DNA from 2 places in the Caulobacter sp. X genome. Region 1 is predicted to be linked to the other one. Evidence: riboswitches for the same ligand, from Rfam matches in the RefSeq annotation. Region 1 holds a riboswitch; the other holds the start of a gene.

Region 1 (8,195 bases):
CCGCTCGGTCCGCTCGCCGTCGTACCAGGCCGCGCCGCCCAGGCGCACGCCCAACGCGCCAGCCATCGCCGCTTCGGGCCAGCCGGCGTTGGGCGAGGCGTGCTTGGGCGCATCGCGAACCATCACCGACCAGCCGCCGCGCCCGGCCAGTGCGATCAGAGCGCCGGCCAGCCGTGCGGGCGCCAGGTTCAAGAGATCGTCGAAGCGCGCCGAGGCCCAGCCGAACGCGCGCCAGCGCGGCTCGCGGTGGCCGATCAGGCTGTCGGCGGTGTTGACCGCCTTGTGGACGAACAGGCCCGGCAGGCCGGCGACCACGAACCAGAAGATCGGCGCGACCACGCCGTCGTTGAAGCTCTCGGCCAGGCTCTCGATCGCGGCGGCGGCGACCTCGCCGGCCTCCAGGCGCTGGACGTCGCGACCGACGATCATGCCGACCGCCTCGCGAGCCGCCGGCAGGTCGCCGGCTTGCAGCGGTCTCAGGACGGCGGCGACATGTTGGTAGAGGCTGCGTTGCGCCAAGCCCAGCGTGCCGACGACGGCCACGACAAGGGGGCCGCCAAAACTCTGGAGCAGCCAACCTGTGAGGCCGCTCACGAAGATGATCGTCAGTAGCGTCGCAACGCCTGTGAGACGTCGCGCGCCGTCGCTCCAGGCCGCGCGGTTCAGCGCCGCCTCCAGCTTCGAGATCAGAGCGCCGATCCAGACGACCGGATGGGGAACGCGCCGGTGCAGCGCCTCGGGATAGCCGATCAAGGCTTCCAGGGCGGCCGCGGCCAGCACGATCCACGGGCTAGTCCACACGGCGCAGGATCTCGATCAGCGGCCCCGCCGCGCCGGCGTGGGTGCGGGTCCGCACGCCATAGGCCATGGCCAGCGCCTGCGGCGTCAGGGCCTGGCCCGGCGGGCCGTCCGCGACCAGGCAGCCCCGATCCAGCAGCAGCACGCGGTCGGCGAAGCGCGCGGCCAGGGTCAGGTCGTGCAAGGTGACGATGACGCCCTTGCCCTCGTCATGCGTCAGCCGGCGGAACAGGCCGACGGTGTCCAGGGCGTGTCGGGGGTCAAGACCTGTGAGAGGCTCGTCGGCCAGCAGCCAGTCGGTCTGGCCCGCCAGCGCGCGGGCGATCAGCGCCCTCGCCCGCTCGCCGCCCGACAGCCGGGTGATGGCGCGCGACGCGAAGTCGCCTAGCCCGGTGGTCGCGATCGCCTGCTCGATGGCCAGGGCGTCCTCCGCGCTAGGCCCGAACGCCCCCAGATGCGGCGTGCGCCCAAGGCCGATGAAGGTCCGAACATCGACGTCCCAGGCGATCTCCGGCGATTGAGCCAGGAAGGCCATCGCTTTCGCGCGATCGCGCCCGGGAATGTCCGCGACGATGGCGTCGTTCAGAGTCACGCGGCCCGTGCTGGGCCGCCTGAGGCCGGCAAGGCAGGAGAGCAGGCTGGACTTGCCCGCGCCGTTGGGGCCGACGATCGCGACGAGCTCGCCTTTACGGAACCGCGCGGTGACTTGGTTGAGGACCGGGCGTCCGCCCAGGGTCAGGCTCACCGCCTCGGCGATCAGGTCATCGCTCACGCCAGCCTCCTGCGCATCGCCACCAGCATCCAGAGGAAGAACGGCCCGCCCAGGGCGGCCGTGGCGACGCCCAGCTTGACCTCCTCGGCGGCCGGGGTCAGGCGGACCAGGATGTCGGCGCCCAGCGTCAGGGCCGCGCCGCCCAGCAGCGACGGCAGGAGCACCGCGCCGGGCCGCGAGCCGACCCAGGGCCGCAGCAGGTGCGGCACGATCAGCCCGACGAAACCGATGACGCCCGTCACCGCCACGCTCGAGCCGACGGCCAGGGCCACCCCGACCGCGAGCAGCAGGCGGGTCCGCGTCAGGCTGACGCCCAGCGACCGCGCGCCCTGCTCGCCCAAGGTGAGCGCGTCCAGGGCGCGGCCTTGGGTCAGCATGACGAGACATCCGGCGACGATGCCCGGCGCGGCGATGCACACCTCCTCGACGCTGCGGTCGGCCAGCGAGCCCATCACCCAGCTGACGATCTCGTCGACCGCCCAGGGGTTGGGCGCGAGGTTCAAAGCCAGCGAAATGCCCGCCGTGCAGACCGTCTGGATGACGAAACCGGCCAGGATGAAGGTGACGATGCTGGACGTCACGCCCGCCAGCGCCAGCAGCGCCGCGACGCCAAGGCCGGCCCCGACCATGGCCGCGGCCGGCAGGATCCAACTGGCCTGGGCCGCGGTCCCCAGATAGAGCGTCAGCACGGCGCCCATCGCGGCGGCCGACGACACGCCCATCGCGCCCGGATCGGCCAGCGGATTGCGGGTGTAGCCCTGCAGCGCCGCGCCGCTCAGGCCCAGAGCGCCGCCGACCAACAGCGCCAGGATCGTGCGCGGCAACCGCAGGCCAAAGACGATCGCCCAGCGGGGATCGGCGCCGTTCGAGACCCAGACGCTCCAGGGCGTCCAGACCCGTCCCGCGCAGAGGCTGGCGACGAACAGCCCGATCAACGCCACGCCCAGGACGCCGCACGCCAGCCATGTCGATCGGGTTCTCATTCGGTCTCTTCCAGGACTTCGGCGCGGGCGCGGGCCATGGCCTGGGCGGACTGGATCAGCACCGGTCCGCCGCAATAGAGCAGCCGCTCGGGAAAGCGGGCCTGCCTCATCCTGCCCTTCAGCGCGCCGAGCGCCGGATGGGTCATGACCCGGTCGGCCCAGCTGCGCGCGCCGGGCGCCGGCTCGCCGACGAGCAGCACCTCGGGCGGATCGGCCAGCAGCAGCTCCAAGGGCACGTTTCCCCAGGACTTCAGGCCATACCGCCGCGCGACATTGTCGAAGCCGGCCAGGGTCATCATCTCGTCGGCCAGCGTGTGAGGTCCCGCCGCGAAGCCATTGGGTTGATAGATCAAAGCGCTCAACCGCCGAGACCCCGGACGCGGCGTCGCTTCGACGATGGCGGCCCGGATCCGGGCGACCAGCTGCTCGCCGCGCTCGGGACGGCCGATCAGCCGCGCCATGCGCCGCACCTGCCCAAGGCTCTCCTCGACCGTCTTGGGCACGGCGAAGCGCTCGACGGGGACATGCAGACGCTTCAGCGCGTTGCGGGTCGCCAGGGCCGAGTGCTGGCTGGCCAGAACGAGATCCGGCTGCAGCGCGATGATCTCCTCGGCGGTCTCCCAGGTAAACGGCAGGGTCCGCGCCTGCGCCGCCACGGTGGAGCCCCGCGGCTCGCGCGCGTAGTGGCTGAGGGCGGCGATCTGCGAGCGGTCGGCCAGATGCACGAGCATCGCGTCGAGGCAGGCGTTCAGCGAGGCGATCCGCCGAGGGCCAGCCACGGCCGGCGTCGCCGCGCCGAGGGCCAGGGCCCCTCCCACGACGTTGCGGCGGCTAAGCGACATGTCGCACCGCCTGCAGCGCCTGGCGCAGCCGTTCGAGGTGGTCGCGCGATGGAATGCCAAAGCGCAGGCGCGTGGGATGCTCCGCGAACGGCCGCGTCAGGACGCCCTGAGCGCAGAGCCGGACGAACAGCCGATGCGCGTCCGGCGTTTCGACCCAACGGAAGAGATCGCAGCCGCCAACGACGCCGAGCCCGGCGGCGCTGAGAACCGCGTCAACATTGCGGGCTTGGGACGCCAGGCAGGCGGCCGTGGTCGCGCGCCAGGTCTCGTCGGCATAGGCGCCAAGCCCCAGGGCCAGGGCGTCTGCGCAGACCGGCCAATCCCCTAGAACGACGCGAAATTGTTGCGATAAGAGGTTGCCGCAGATGACAAATCCCAGCCGCGCTCCTGGCAGGCCGTAGAACTTGCCGAACGAGCGCAGCACGACCAGACGCTCGATCTCGAGATCCGCCACGCTAAGCTGCGGCGTGGTCTCGACGAACGCCTCGTCGACAATCGTCCATTGCCCCTGGGCCGATCGCGCCGCGGCGAGATCCGCCAGCGCGTCGCGCCCCACTTGCCGGCCGTCCGGGTTATTTGGGTTGACCAGGACGAGGATGTCCGCGTCCGCCGCGCGCCGATCATCGATCGTCGCGACCATCTGCGGCTTGCGGCTGGCCCAGGCCTCGACGTGGCCCCCGTAGATCGGCGCGACCAGGGCGACGTCGCCCTCGCCCAGCAGAAGCGGTGGGAGCCTCAGCGCGATATCCGCGCCGCCGACCGCCACGACACGTCGGGGATCGACGACGCCGAAGGCGCGGCCGGCGACCGCCTCCAGCGCCGCGAGAGCGGAAGGATCGGGCAGAGAGCGCAGGGCGCGGTCAGGCGCGCGCGCGCCTGGCCAGGGCTCGGGATTGATCCCGGTCGAAAGATCGAGCCAGGGCTCGCGCACGTCCGGATAGGCGGCCATCGCCTCGCGGAGACGGCCGCCATGTCGGAAGGCGCCGAGGTGGGGGATCGACGCCATGTCCGCGCCCTAGAAGCGCGCCCGCAGGCCCACGAAGGCGCCGCGACCGGGCGTCCCGTAGTTCAGGATGGTCTGATAGTCCTTGTCGAACGCGTTCTCGACGCGGGCGAAGACCTCCAGGCCCGACTTCAGCGGATAGGACGCGCGCAGGTCGACCAGCGTGTAGTCCTTCACCACCTGGGTGTTGAGGTCGTTGTTGTAGGTCTTGCCCACGTAGCGCACGGCGACAGTGGTCGACAGCTTCACCGGCCAGACATAGGTGGCCGACAGGTTGCCCATGTTCTTCGGACGGCGGGTCAGCTGCTTGCCCTTGGCCGAGCCGGAGTCGGTTTCGGCGTCGGTATAGGTGTAGTTGCCCGATAGGACCAGGCCCTCAATCGGCTTATATTCACCAATCAGTTCAAGACCTTGCGTCTTGGTCTTCAGGACGTTGTTGTAATAGCCATAGCGGAACACGCCGCCCGGCGCGCACATCGGTTGCGCCGCGCTTGAGCATGAGAAGTAGCGGATTTCGTTATCGGCCTCGCGGTGGAACCAGGTGGCGACGGCCCGGGCCTTGCCGCCCAGGAAGCGCTGCTCGACGCCGGCGTCCCAGCTGTCGAACTTCTCGGGCGAGAGGTTCAGGTTGCCGTACTCACTGAACAGCTCGTAGAGGCCCGGAGCCCGGAATCCCTGGCCGAAGCTGGCGCGCAGGACCGTGTTCCCCTCGTTCAAGGCCCAGGCGGCCGAGGCCTGGCCCAGGGTGTGGCTGCCATAGGTGTCGTGGTCCTCGTAGCGCACGCCGGCGGTCAGGGTCAGGCCCGGAACGACCTCGGCCTGCAGTTGGCCATAGAGGCTGTCGACGCCGACCTTGCCGGTGGCGAAGGCCGGGTTCGGCTTGCTGGTCGACGGCGAGCGGGTGCGCATCCGAGCCTTCTCGGTCTCGGCGCCGAAGGTGGCGGTCACGAGGTCGGTCACCGCGAACACGCCCTGGTACTCCCAGCGCTTGTTCTTGCCGGCCGCATCGAAGGTCAGCGGCACGGTCGGGCGGGCCGGATTGTAGTTCTCGCGGTCGGTGTCGGTGTAGGCGTAGCCGACCCGGTTGTTCCAGCGGCCGTCCAGCAGGCCGAAGTTCAGGCCGGTATAGATCACCAGTTCCTCGGTGCGGCCGAATTCGGGATCATCGACGTTGAAGCCGTCGAAATCGTTCTTGCCCTTCGAATAGACCGAACGGACCTCGGCCGAGACGTTTTCGGCCAGCGCCACGCGCAGGCGGCCCGACAGGCCGGCGTTCTGGTAGCCGTCCTTCTCCTTGCCCAGCTTGTAGGCCGAGAAGCCGTCGGTGGTGTAGTAGCCGCCCGCGACGCGCCAGGTGATCTTGTCGCTGGCGCCGCCGACGCCGGCCCGCAGATAGCCGGTCTTGCGCGCGCCGGCCTCGGCGTCGATCGAGCTGGAGAACGGCGTGGTCGGTTCGGCGGTCACGATATTGACCACGCCGCCGATGGCCTGGCTGCCCCACAGGGTCGACTGGGCGCCGCGCAAGATCTCGATGCGCGAGATGTCGCCGACCAGCAGGTTGCCGCTGTTGAAGCCGCCTTGCGTCGAGGACGGGTCGTTCAGCTTGACGCCGTCGATCAGGACGACGGTGTGCTGGCCTTCGGCGCCGCGGATGTTGAGCGTGGTCGAAGTGCCCGGCCCGCCGTTGCGGGTGAAGCTGACGCCCGGCGTCTGGGCCAGCAGCTCGACGACCGAGATCGCCTGGCTGGCCTCGATGGCCGGCTGGGTCAGCACGGTCACCGACGCGCCGACCTTCTCGATCGGCTGGGCGGTGCGGGTGGCGGTGACGACAACCTGGGCGACGCCGTTGGCGCCGGTCGCGCCGGCGACGTCGGCCTCGGGGGCCTTCTGGTCATCGGCCATGGCGACGCCGGCGATCAGGGTGGTGGCAAGCGCGGTGGAGCTCAGAAAAGCTCGGATCATGGTTCTTTCTTCCCCTACTGAACGACCCACGCGCCAGCCCGGCTCGCACGAGGCGGACCACGCGCGAACTCGGACCGTCGCGCGGTCCATTGACTGTCGTTTCTCGGGAGATCCCGTTCGTTCGGCGCACCCCGGCCGAGCGATGAACGACCGCGCCGGGCAGGTCTCCTGGCTCGCGGGTCAATGCTCTTGGCGCCGCCTTCCCAGGACCCGAGGACCCCAGTGGCGTATGGCGCTAGAACTCGCCGCTAACAGTTGCGGGGGCAGCCGAGGCCTTGAACCTCGTTCCCTTTTAATCCTCTTTCGAGGAGCCTGACGCGTCGCAAGGCCTATATGCTGCGCCGCACACCGTCAATGTGGAGCTTTCATGACCGTGACCCTGGTGCTTGGCGGCGCGCGCTCGGGAAAGAGCGGCTTCGCCCAGAAGGCGGCGGAAACCGCGGCCGGCGGAGGTCGAACGGTGATGATCGCCACGGGACAGGCCTTCGACGACGAGATGGCCGAGCGCATCGCGCGCCACCAAGCCGATCGCGGCGAATCATGGACCACCATCGAAGCGCCGCTTGAGCTCGCCGCCGCCATCGCCGCCCTCCCCGCAGACGCGATCGCTGTCATCGACTGCCTGACCCTGTGGCTATCGAACCAGATGCTCGCCGAGCGCGATGTCGAGGCGGCGTGCGCGGAACTGGTCGCGGCGGTCGCCGCCTGCCCCGCCCGCCTCTGGCTGGTCAGCAACGAGGTTGGTCTCGGCATCGTGCCCGAGACGCCGCTGGGCCGCCGCTTCCGCGACGAGGCCGGCCGCCTGAACCAGCGTCTGGCCGCGACCGTGGACGAGGTCTATTTCGTGGCGGCGGGGCTGCCGCTGCGGATGAAGCCGCAGGGGTGAACGCTCGTCGGAGGACGAGCGGAGAGAACCCTCTCCCGTCGGGAGAGGGCGGGGCCCGCGCCGCAGGCGTGGGAGGGTGAGGGGATGGCGGAGCCAGTGATGAGTCCGCGCAAGCCTCTGTGTTACCTGCGTTTTTAACGGTGAGGGCTTAGGCCCTCACCCTCCCAAGCTTCGCTTGGGCCCCACCCTCTCCCCGGGGAGAGGGTGATGGAAGGAACGAGCGTTCGCGCGATCTTATCCTCCCCCTCGAAACCTGCCGTATCCTCTACCCACCTCGTCGCGAGGAAAGGGCGCATGGCCAGCGACCATCGTGGCGGCGGGGGGCGATCGAGCGGGGACAGGTTCGAGGGGGATACTCGGACGGTCCGGGGCTGAGCTTGCTGGGCTCACCCGCCCGCCGTCGGCGTGGTTGAAGGCAAAAGGGCGTGTCTGGCTGGAAGCCCGTCCTCTTCGACCGCTGGGCTTTGAGGAAACTCACAAGCCCGGGTCCCGGTAAGGCCTGAACAGGGCCACCCGACGGGACGCTGGCGGATAACGGTCGCGCGGAGCGTCGGGCTTCGTCGAAACGGTATTTATTCAATTCTTCCGGACGGATGTCCGGCGCTCCGCGTCCCTTTCCATCCCTTCAGCGGGCGACCGCGTGAAGCGCGGCGCCACGAGTCGGATGATAGAACGGGCTAGCGCTTGACGAACAATGCTCGCACACTTGTTTGAAATGACCGTCTCAGGTCGGGTACGAAGCGCGAGCAACGGCGCGGGAGGAGTAAGGCGATGACGGAGCGTGAATCGTCATGGACGCTGGCCAGGTTCGCCGTGCCGGCCGTCCCGATCGCGGCGATGGGCCTGCCCCTGGTCGTCTACCTGCCGGAATACTACGTCACGTCGCTCGGCCTTTCCCTGACCACGGTGGGCGCGGCCTTCCTGATCGTGAAGCTGCTCGACATGCTTC
Region 2 (8,195 bases), on a different contig from region 1:
CAACATCAACGCCGATCAGGGCCGTAACCAGCGCGGCGTGCGCGGCTCGCTGCAGACGACCTGGCGTCTGAACGATCAGGTCGTGTTCCAAGGCGCGGTCTATGCGGTGTGGAAGGATCTGGACCATCCGATCTTCCAGGTCATCGACCAGCAAAGCCGCAACTACGGCGCCTTCGGCCGCTTCGACTGGGACGGCGAGATCGGCGGCAAGCGCGCCGACGCCTTCTTCGGCGCCTGGTACCGCCAAGGCGACCTCGACTCCAACTTCTACGTCAACAATCGCGGGGCGCGCGGCGCGCCGACCTCGCGCACGCTGCAGAACGCCAAGGCGATCGATCTGTTCGGCGAAGGCCGGCTTTTCGTGACCGATCAGGTCGCCCTCGTGGCCGGCGCGACGTGGGGCCAGGCCAAGCGCGACTACACCAGCTTCGCCGTGCCGGGCGTCAGCTCGACCTTCAATCTCAAGGCCGACAAGACCTACGACTGGATCTCACCGCGCGTCGGCCTGCTCTGGCAGAACGAAGCGGGCGATCAGATGTTCGCCAACCTGACCCGCTCGGTCGAGCCCCCGAACCTCGGCTCGATGTCGCCCATCAACACCGGCTTCACGCCGGTGAAGGCGCAGAAGGCCTGGACGGGCGAGGTCGGGGCGCGCGGCCGTCGCGGACCGTTCACCTATGACGTCACGCTGTATCGAGCCGAGCTCAAGGACGAGATGCTGCAGTACACGCCGGGCGGATTGATCCCGGCCGCGACTTTCAACGCCGACAAGACGATGCACCAGGGGATCGAGGCGGCGCTGGACTGGGCCGTCGCGCCCAAGTGGCGCATTCGCCAGACCTGGACCTATTCGGACTTCCGCTTCAAGGACGACGTCCAGTACGGCGACAACCGTCTGCCGATCGTGCCCAAGAACTTCTACCGGTCGGAAGTCCGTTACGACGATCCGCGCGGCTGGTTCCTGGCGCCGTCGGTCGAGTGGTCGGCCACCGACCAGTGGATCGACTACAAGAACACGAAGAAGGCCCCCAGCTACGCGATCCTGAACCTGAACGCGGGCTGGAAGGTCACGCCGGCCGTGTCGCTGTTCCTCGACGCGCGGAACCTGACCGACAAGGCCTACGTCTCCAACACCCAGGCCGCGACCACCTGGACCGCCTCGACCGCCACCCTGTGGCCAGGCGACGGCCGTTCGGTGTTCGGCGGCGTGACCGTCAACTTCTGATCCGGATCGGCGGCGACTCGCGAGAGTCGCCGCCACTCGCTGTAATCTACCCGCTGGTCGGCGCGTCGCTGATCGCGCCCCTTCTGATCGATCTCATCTTCCGGCGACTGACCTCGCCTTCCCTGAAAGCTGGAGCCTGACCATGAAGACCCTGACCCTGATCGCCTTCTCCGCCGCCGCCCTGGCCTCGGCCGCTCACGCGGCGCCCGCGCCGAAGGTGACCGCGACCGAGGCCTGGTGCCGCCCGACCGTCGCCGGCGCCATGGCCGCCGGCTGCTACGTCACCCTGACGGCCAAGGGCGAGGATCGCCTGATCGGCGTCGAGACTACGGCCGCCGACCACGGTGAAATCCACACCATGTCGATGGACGGCGGCGTCATGCGCATGCGCAAGCTGCCTGATGGCCTGGCCTTGCCGGCCGGCAAGGCCGTGGCGCTGAAACCCGGCGGCGAGCACCTGATGCTGATCGCGCCCAAGTCGGCGCTGAAGGAAGGCGCGAAGGTTCCAATGACCCTGAAGTTCAAATCGGCGCCCCCCCTGACGGTCGAGGCCGTCGTCAAGACGCCGCCGATGCCTGGCATGGCCCACTGATGCGGCGGGCGCTTCTGATCACCGCGGCCGCCATCCTGGCGGCCGCGCCCCTGGCGGCCTGCAACCGCCAGGACGGGGCGGGTCCGGCGCGTTCGCTGGTCAAGATCGGCGGGCCGTTCAACCTGGTCGACATGAACGGCAAGCCGGTCACCGAGAAGTCGCTGCTGGGCAAGCCCACGGCGATCTTCTTCGGTTTCACCTATTGCCCGGAGGTCTGCCCCACCACCCTGACCGACCTGACGGTGTGGCTGAAGACCCTGGGCCCGGAGGCCGACAAGCTGAACGTGGTGTTCGTCTCGGTCGATCCCGAGCGCGACACGCCCGAGCAGATGCGGCTGTATCTCTCGAACTTCGACCCGCGCATCCAGGGCTTCACCGGGACGCCCGCCGCGGTCGCCAAGGCGGCCAAGGCCTATCGGGTCTACTACCAGAAGGTCCCGCAGGAGGGCGGCGGCTACACGATCGACCACTCCTCGTCGGTCTATCTGTTCGACGCCCAAGGCCGGTTCGTCGCGCCGATCCCCTACCAGTCCCCGCCGGATCGGGCGGTGCATCAACTCCAGGCGCTGCTGGCGAAGTAGCGGCCAAAAGAAAAGCCCGGCGACAAGGCCGGGCTTGGAAAGTCAGGGAGGAAACGCCCAGGAAAGGGCAGAGGCATCGGCCTCACGGGGAGGTCAGTTATGATCGCCCCGTCCCCATTCAAGGGGCGTGGACGGAAAAACTTCCCGTTCCGCGCGCTTGGATTGGCCGGGCCGTGTGGTATGAGCGCCGACGACGAGTGCGGGCGTGCGCCCGAAGCGAGCGCCGATCCCATGTCCGACGAGCCGAACGACCTCGACCCCAACACGCCGCCGCGCCAGCCTAGCCCGCCGCGCGACCCGCAGGCGGCGTTGGCCGATCCCGCGCTGGCGTCCGCGCCCGAAGCCACGCCGCCGGCGCCCGAGCCCATGCCCGAGCCGGCGCCTGAGCCCGCGCGAAAGCCCTTCTGGCGGCGGCACATCTGGCTGATCGGCGCGGTAGCCGCCGTTGTCCTGGTCGTCGCCCTGGTCGCCACCCTCTTCTGGTCGCTGCCGCTGAGCCGGGCGCTGGAGCCGCTGAACAATTCGGCCATCGTGCTGGTCGCCAGCGACGGCTCGCCGATCGCCAAGCGCGGCTCCTACAAGGAGGCGCCGATCGACGCGACGAAGCTGCCGCCTTACGTGCCCGGCGCCTTCATCGCCATCGAGGACCGACGCTTCTACAGCCACATGGGCGTCGACCCCAAGGCGATCGCCCGGGCCCTGGGCAAGAACGCCCAGGCCGGCGGCGTCTCGGAAGGCGGCTCGACCATCACCCAGCAACTGGCCAAGAACGCCTTCCTGTCCAGCGACCGCAACCTGCGCCGCAAGGCGCAGGAGGCCCTGATCGCCGTCTATCTGGAGGCCCGCCTCTCCAAGGCCGAGATCCTGTCGCGCTACCTGTCGTCGGTCTATTTCGGCGACGGCGCCTTTGGCCTGCGCGCCGCGGCCCGCCACTATTTCGGCAAGCAACCCGAGCAACTGTCGATCGGCGAGGCCGCCATGCTGGCCGGCCTGGTCAAGGCCCCCTCCCGCCTGGCCCCGACCAACAATCTCGAAGGCGCCCGCGAGCGCATGCGCGTGGTGCTCGGCGCCATGGTCGAGACCGGAACGATCACCCAGGAACAGGCCGACGCGGTCGGCGACGTCTCCCCGATCGAGGTCGAGGACAAGGTGCCGACCGGTTCCTATTTCGCCGACTGGGCCCTGCCCCAGGCCCGCGCCAGCATCGGTCCCCGCTATGGCGAGACCATCGTCCGCACGACCCTGGACCCCAAGCTCCAGGAAAAGGCCGAGAAGATCCTCAACGACTTCATCGAGCGTGACGGCAAGGTCCTGAACATCACCCAGGGCGCCCTGGTGGCCATGCGCAAGGACGGCCGCGTCGTCGCCATGGTCGGCGGCCGCGACTACAAGCAAAGCCAGTTCAACCGCGCCGACGGCGAGCGCCAGCCCGGCTCGTCGTTCAAGCTGTTCGTCTATCTGGCCGCCCTGCGCGAAGGCATGACGACCACCAGCCCGATCCTCGACACCCCGGTGCAGGTCAGCGGCTACATGCCCAAGAACCACGAGGGCAAGTATCGCGACCGCGAGATCCCGCTGATCAGCGCCTTCGCCGCCTCGTCGAACGTGGCCGCCGTGCGCCTGGCCCACGACCTGGGCCCGGCCAAGGTGATCAAGGTCGCCCGCGATCTTGGCATAACCGAGAAGATACCCAACGACCTGACCATGGCCCTGGGCACCGGCTCGATGAGCCTGACGCGGCTGACGGCGGCCTACGCCTCGGTGGCGGCGGGCGAATATCCGATCGTCCCGCACGCGCTGGAGACCTTCAGCAAGCCCAAGACCACGGCCTATGATCCCAAGGTGCTGGCCGGCATGCGCGACCTGCTGCGCTCGGCCACCCATCGCGGCACGGGCCTGGAGGCCGCCATCGACGGCGCCTATGGCAAGACCGGCACCACCCAGAACTATCACGACGCCCTGTTCGTCGGGTACGTCGACGACCTGGTGGTCGGGGTCTGGGTCGGCAATGACGACAACAGCCCAATGAACGGCGTCGTCGGCGGCGGCGAGCCGGCCAAGATCTGGAAGGCCTTCATGCTGTCGGCCCTGGGCCGCGACGTCGCCCTGCGTCCCGCCGAGGATCCGCTGGAGGACCTGGGCCTGCCGCTGGAAGGCGAGATCGGTCCCGACGGCCTGCCCGTCGCCCCGCTGACCGTCCCCGCCGAACCGGCGACGCCCGCCGCGCCGAACAGCGGCGTCCCGCAGGCCCCGCCGCCCGCCGAGCCGCGCCCTTAAGCCTCGTTCAGGTCAGGTTCACACGGCCAAGCTCCAACTGCTCCCGAGGGCCAAGCCCTGGGGAGGTTGAAATGCGTGTTCCTGGTAAGCGGTCCGTGGTCATCGGAGCCTTCGTCGTCCTCGCCGGCCTGACGGTCGCCGCCTGCGCCACGCTCAGCAAGGAGCAGTGCCTGCAAGGCGACTGGCGGGCCATCGGCTATATCGACGGCGCCGACGGTCGGTCGATGAGCCGGATCGAAGACCACGCCAAGGCCTGCGAGAAGACCGGCGTCGCCCCCGACATGAGCCTCTACATCCAGGGCCGCGACCAGGGCCTGATGCGCTACTGCACCGAAATGAACGGCTTCCGCGTTGGACGCCAAGGCCATTCCTACGCCGGGGTTTGCCCGCCGCCCGTCGAGCCGGAGTTCCTGGGCGGCTATGCGGACGGCGAGCGGGTCCACGCCGCCGAGAGCCGCCTTTCCAGCGCCCGCTCCGACCTCAGCAGCGCCGACGCCCGGGCCGACCGGCGCGCGCGAGAAGCCGACGGCGTCGAGGACGAGCTGCGCAATCCCAAGCTGACCGACGAGCAGATCCGCGAGCTGCGCGACCGTCTGCATCGCCTGCGCCGCGAGCGCCGCGAGGCGATCGAGGACGGCCGCCGGGCGGCGGACGCGATCCGCGACGCCGAGCGCGAGGTCGACGACCTGAGGGCCCGCTTCGCGCCGCACTACGGCGGGTGGTGACCTAGTCCGCCACCAGCTTGCCGGCCGGCGGCACGCGGACGATGAAGTGGCCCTTCACGCCCTCGGGCCACTGGCGGTAGGGCACGACGCCCTCCTCGCTCGCGGCATAGGCCAGGGCGTAGTCCAGGATCGCCCGCGCCGCCTGCGCGGTCGGCTCGAAGCGGCCCAGGACGTAGCCGATCTTGCCCGGCGCGCGCAGGTGGACCGAGCAGTGCTGGCCGCAGTTGAACAGGCACGGCATGGTCTGGACCGCCACGCCCGTCCCGTCGGCCGCCTCGCGCAACGCCGCCGCCAGCAGCGCGCCGCCCCGCACGCCGTCCGGACCGTCGCGCTCCTCCGCCGAGAAGCGGCAGGTGTCGCAGACCACCACCGCCGGACCGTCGTCGGCCTCGCGCAGGACACTCAAAACTCGATCCCCGCCTGGGCCTTCACGCCGGCGCGGAACGGGTGCTTGACCTGGGCCATCTCGGTGACGAGGTCGGCGACCTCGATCAGTTCGTCGGGCGCGTTGCGGCCGGTGATCACCACGTGCTTGCCCTCGGGCCGCGCGGCCACGACCTCCAGCACCTCGGCCAGCGGCAGATAGTCGTAGCGCAGGATGATGTTCAGCTCGTCGGCGATGACCATGTCCCAGTCGTCGGGATCGAGGATGCGCGCCTTGATCACCTCCCAGGCCGCGCGGGCCACGGCGATGTCGCGGGCGCGATCCTGAGTGTCCCAGGTGAAGCCCTCGCCCATCGGCCGGAACTCGACCTGGTCGGGAAACGCGTCGAATACCACCTTCTCGCCGGTTGTCATCGCGCCCTTGATGAACTGGATGATGCTGACCCGGTGGCCGTGGCCGATGGCGCGGATGGCCATGCCCAGCGCCGCCGTCGTCTTGCCCTTGCCCGCCCCCGTGTGGACGATCAGCAGGCCCTTCTCGATGTTCTTCTCGGCCATCATCTTGGCGCGAGCCGCCTGGATCGCCTTCATCCTGGCGTTATGGCGCGCGTTCTTTTCAGCCTCTTGGGCCGCCTCGTGGTGCGTTTCTTCGCTCATCGTCCGTCCTTCGCCGGACACCCCGCCGGCCGCGTTGATGTGACGAAGGCCGGTCTCCTGGCTTACGCCCTCCCGTCGCGGCGCCTTCCCAGAACCGAAGCTCCAGTGGCGTGAGGCCGCGACGATCGACGGACGATCACAGTTGCGGGGGCAGCCGCGGATTGGTCACCGCGTTCCCGGAGGCCTTGCGGCCTCCATGCCTTCGAGAACCGGCGTAGGCGCGGCGGGTGGACGGGTCAAGCGGGGATGGCGCCCCGCGCCAAGGTCAAGCTTCGTCCGCACACGGACGCTGTCGCAAAACTGTCGCCGAACTGTGACAAAAGCCCGCTCATCGATCCGGCATGTTCCCCCCAACTTCCCCCGGACGACACAGGATTTGACGACATGAACAAGCTTCTTGGCGCGGTCGCGACCATCGCCCTGCTCGCCGTCGCCGATCAGGCCCACGCGGCCCGCGACTATGTCTGGGCCGCCGGCTCCTCGACGGTGTTCCCCTTCTCCACCCGCGTGGCCGAGAACTTCTCGAAGAAGACCGGCAAGAAGTCGCCCAAGGTCGAGAGCCTGGGCACCGGCGGCGGCATCAAGATGTTCTGCGGCGGTACGGGCGAGAAGTTCCCCGACATCGCCAACGCCTCGCGCCCGATGAAGAAGTCCGAGTTCCAGGCCTGCCAGAAGGCCGGCGTGAAGGACATCGTCGAGATCAAGATCGGCTTCGACGGCATCGTCGTGGCGACCGACAAGCAAGGCCCGGACTTCAACTTCAAGCTCGAGCAGCTGTATCTGGGCCTGGCCGACCAGACCCTGCGCGGCGGCCAGCTGGTCAAGCAGCCCTACAAGAACTGGAACGAAGTCGGTCCTGGCCTGCCCAAGGCGCGCATCCTGGTCTACGGGCCGCCGCCGACCTCGGGCACCCGTGACGCCTTCGTCGAGCTGGCCATGGAAGGCGGCGCGGCCAAGCTGCCGACCCTGGCCAAGATGAAGGGCGAGGACGAGAAGAAGTTCAAGGCCACTGTCTCGCCGATGCGCACCGACGGCGGCTGGGTGGACGCCGGCGAGAACGACAACGCCATCGTCGGCACGATCGAGAAGACCCCGAACGCCCTGGGCGTGTTCGGCTTCTCGTTCCTGGAAGAGAACGCCTCGCGCATCAAGGGCGCGGCGGTCAACGGCGTGAAGCCGACCCCGGCCACGATCGCCAGCGGCCAGTATCCGCTGTCGCGCTCGCTGTTCATCTACGTGAAGAAGTCGCAGGTCGGCGTCACGCCGGGCCTGAAGGAGTTCGTCACCGAGTTTGTGTCGGACGCCGCCACTGGTCGCGGCGGCTACCTGCAGGGCCGCGGTCTGATCCCGCTGCCCCCGGCGCAACACGCGGCGATGAAGAGCAAGGCCGGCGCCCTGCCCGCCATGCCCGCGCCGAAGGAATAACCGAAAGCGTGCAGGCGCACGCTTGACCTTCCGTTCCAGCCGGCGCTCCATGACGGCGGCTGGAACGGAGACGGTCATGACCGACAAGGTCGAAGAGAGGCTGCGCGATCTTGAGGCTCTGGTGGTCCGCCAGGCCGAACGCATCGAGGCGCTGGAAGACTACATCGCTACGCTGATGCAATTCTCGCGGCGCGCGATCATGACGCGTTTCGTCCCGCCCGAAGACGAAGCGGCCTGATCACCTATCCTCCGCCGGTTTCGCGCCCATACGGACGAGCGTCGTCGCAGATCTCGTACCAGGAGGGCTTGTCCGGCGCGTATTCATGAAA

What was found. Region 1 has a riboswitch for cobalamin ahead of CSW60_RS01330 (TonB-dependent siderophore receptor). Riboswitches for the same ligand answer to the same signal wherever they lie in the genome.
Region 2: another riboswitch for cobalamin. It lies ahead of cobO (cob(I)yrinic acid a,c-diamide adenosyltransferase); the one in region 1 lies ahead of CSW60_RS01330 (TonB-dependent siderophore receptor).

Annotation. Positions count from the first base shown of each region.
Region 1 is NZ_PEGF01000001.1:304,277-312,471, reverse strand. It holds gene cbiB (adenosylcobinamide-phosphate synthase CbiB) at 1-801, opposite strand, end outside; gene CSW60_RS01350 (ABC transporter ATP-binding protein) at 791-1,570, opposite strand; gene CSW60_RS01345 (iron ABC transporter permease) at 1,567-2,553, opposite strand; gene CSW60_RS01340 (ABC transporter substrate-binding protein) at 2,550-3,395, opposite strand; gene CSW60_RS01335 (aminotransferase class I/II-fold pyridoxal phosphate-dependent enzyme) at 3,385-4,401, opposite strand; gene CSW60_RS01330 (TonB-dependent siderophore receptor) at 4,411-6,360, opposite strand; cobalamin riboswitch at 6,501-6,691, opposite strand; gene cobU (bifunctional adenosylcobinamide kinase/adenosylcobinamide-phosphate guanylyltransferase) at 6,728-7,246, shown strand; partial or broken gene CSW60_RS23775 (hypothetical protein) at 7,557-7,676, shown strand; gene CSW60_RS01315 (MFS transporter) at 8,018-8,195, shown strand, end outside.
Region 2 is NZ_PEGF01000002.1:1,684,961-1,693,155, reverse strand. It holds gene CSW60_RS20445 (TonB-dependent receptor domain-containing protein) at 1-1,225, shown strand, start outside; gene CSW60_RS20435 (copper chaperone PCu(A)C) at 1,368-1,817, shown strand; gene CSW60_RS20430 (SCO family protein) at 1,817-2,398, shown strand; gene CSW60_RS20425 (transglycosylase domain-containing protein) at 2,498-4,675, shown strand; gene CSW60_RS20420 (DUF2799 domain-containing protein) at 4,747-5,400, shown strand; gene CSW60_RS20415 (DUF1636 domain-containing protein) at 5,402-5,806, opposite strand; gene cobO (cob(I)yrinic acid a,c-diamide adenosyltransferase) at 5,803-6,441, opposite strand; cobalamin riboswitch at 6,471-6,660, opposite strand; gene CSW60_RS20405 (substrate-binding domain-containing protein) at 6,826-7,866, shown strand; gene CSW60_RS23540 (hypothetical protein) at 7,943-8,104, shown strand; gene CSW60_RS20400 (GFA family protein) at 8,109-8,195, opposite strand, start outside.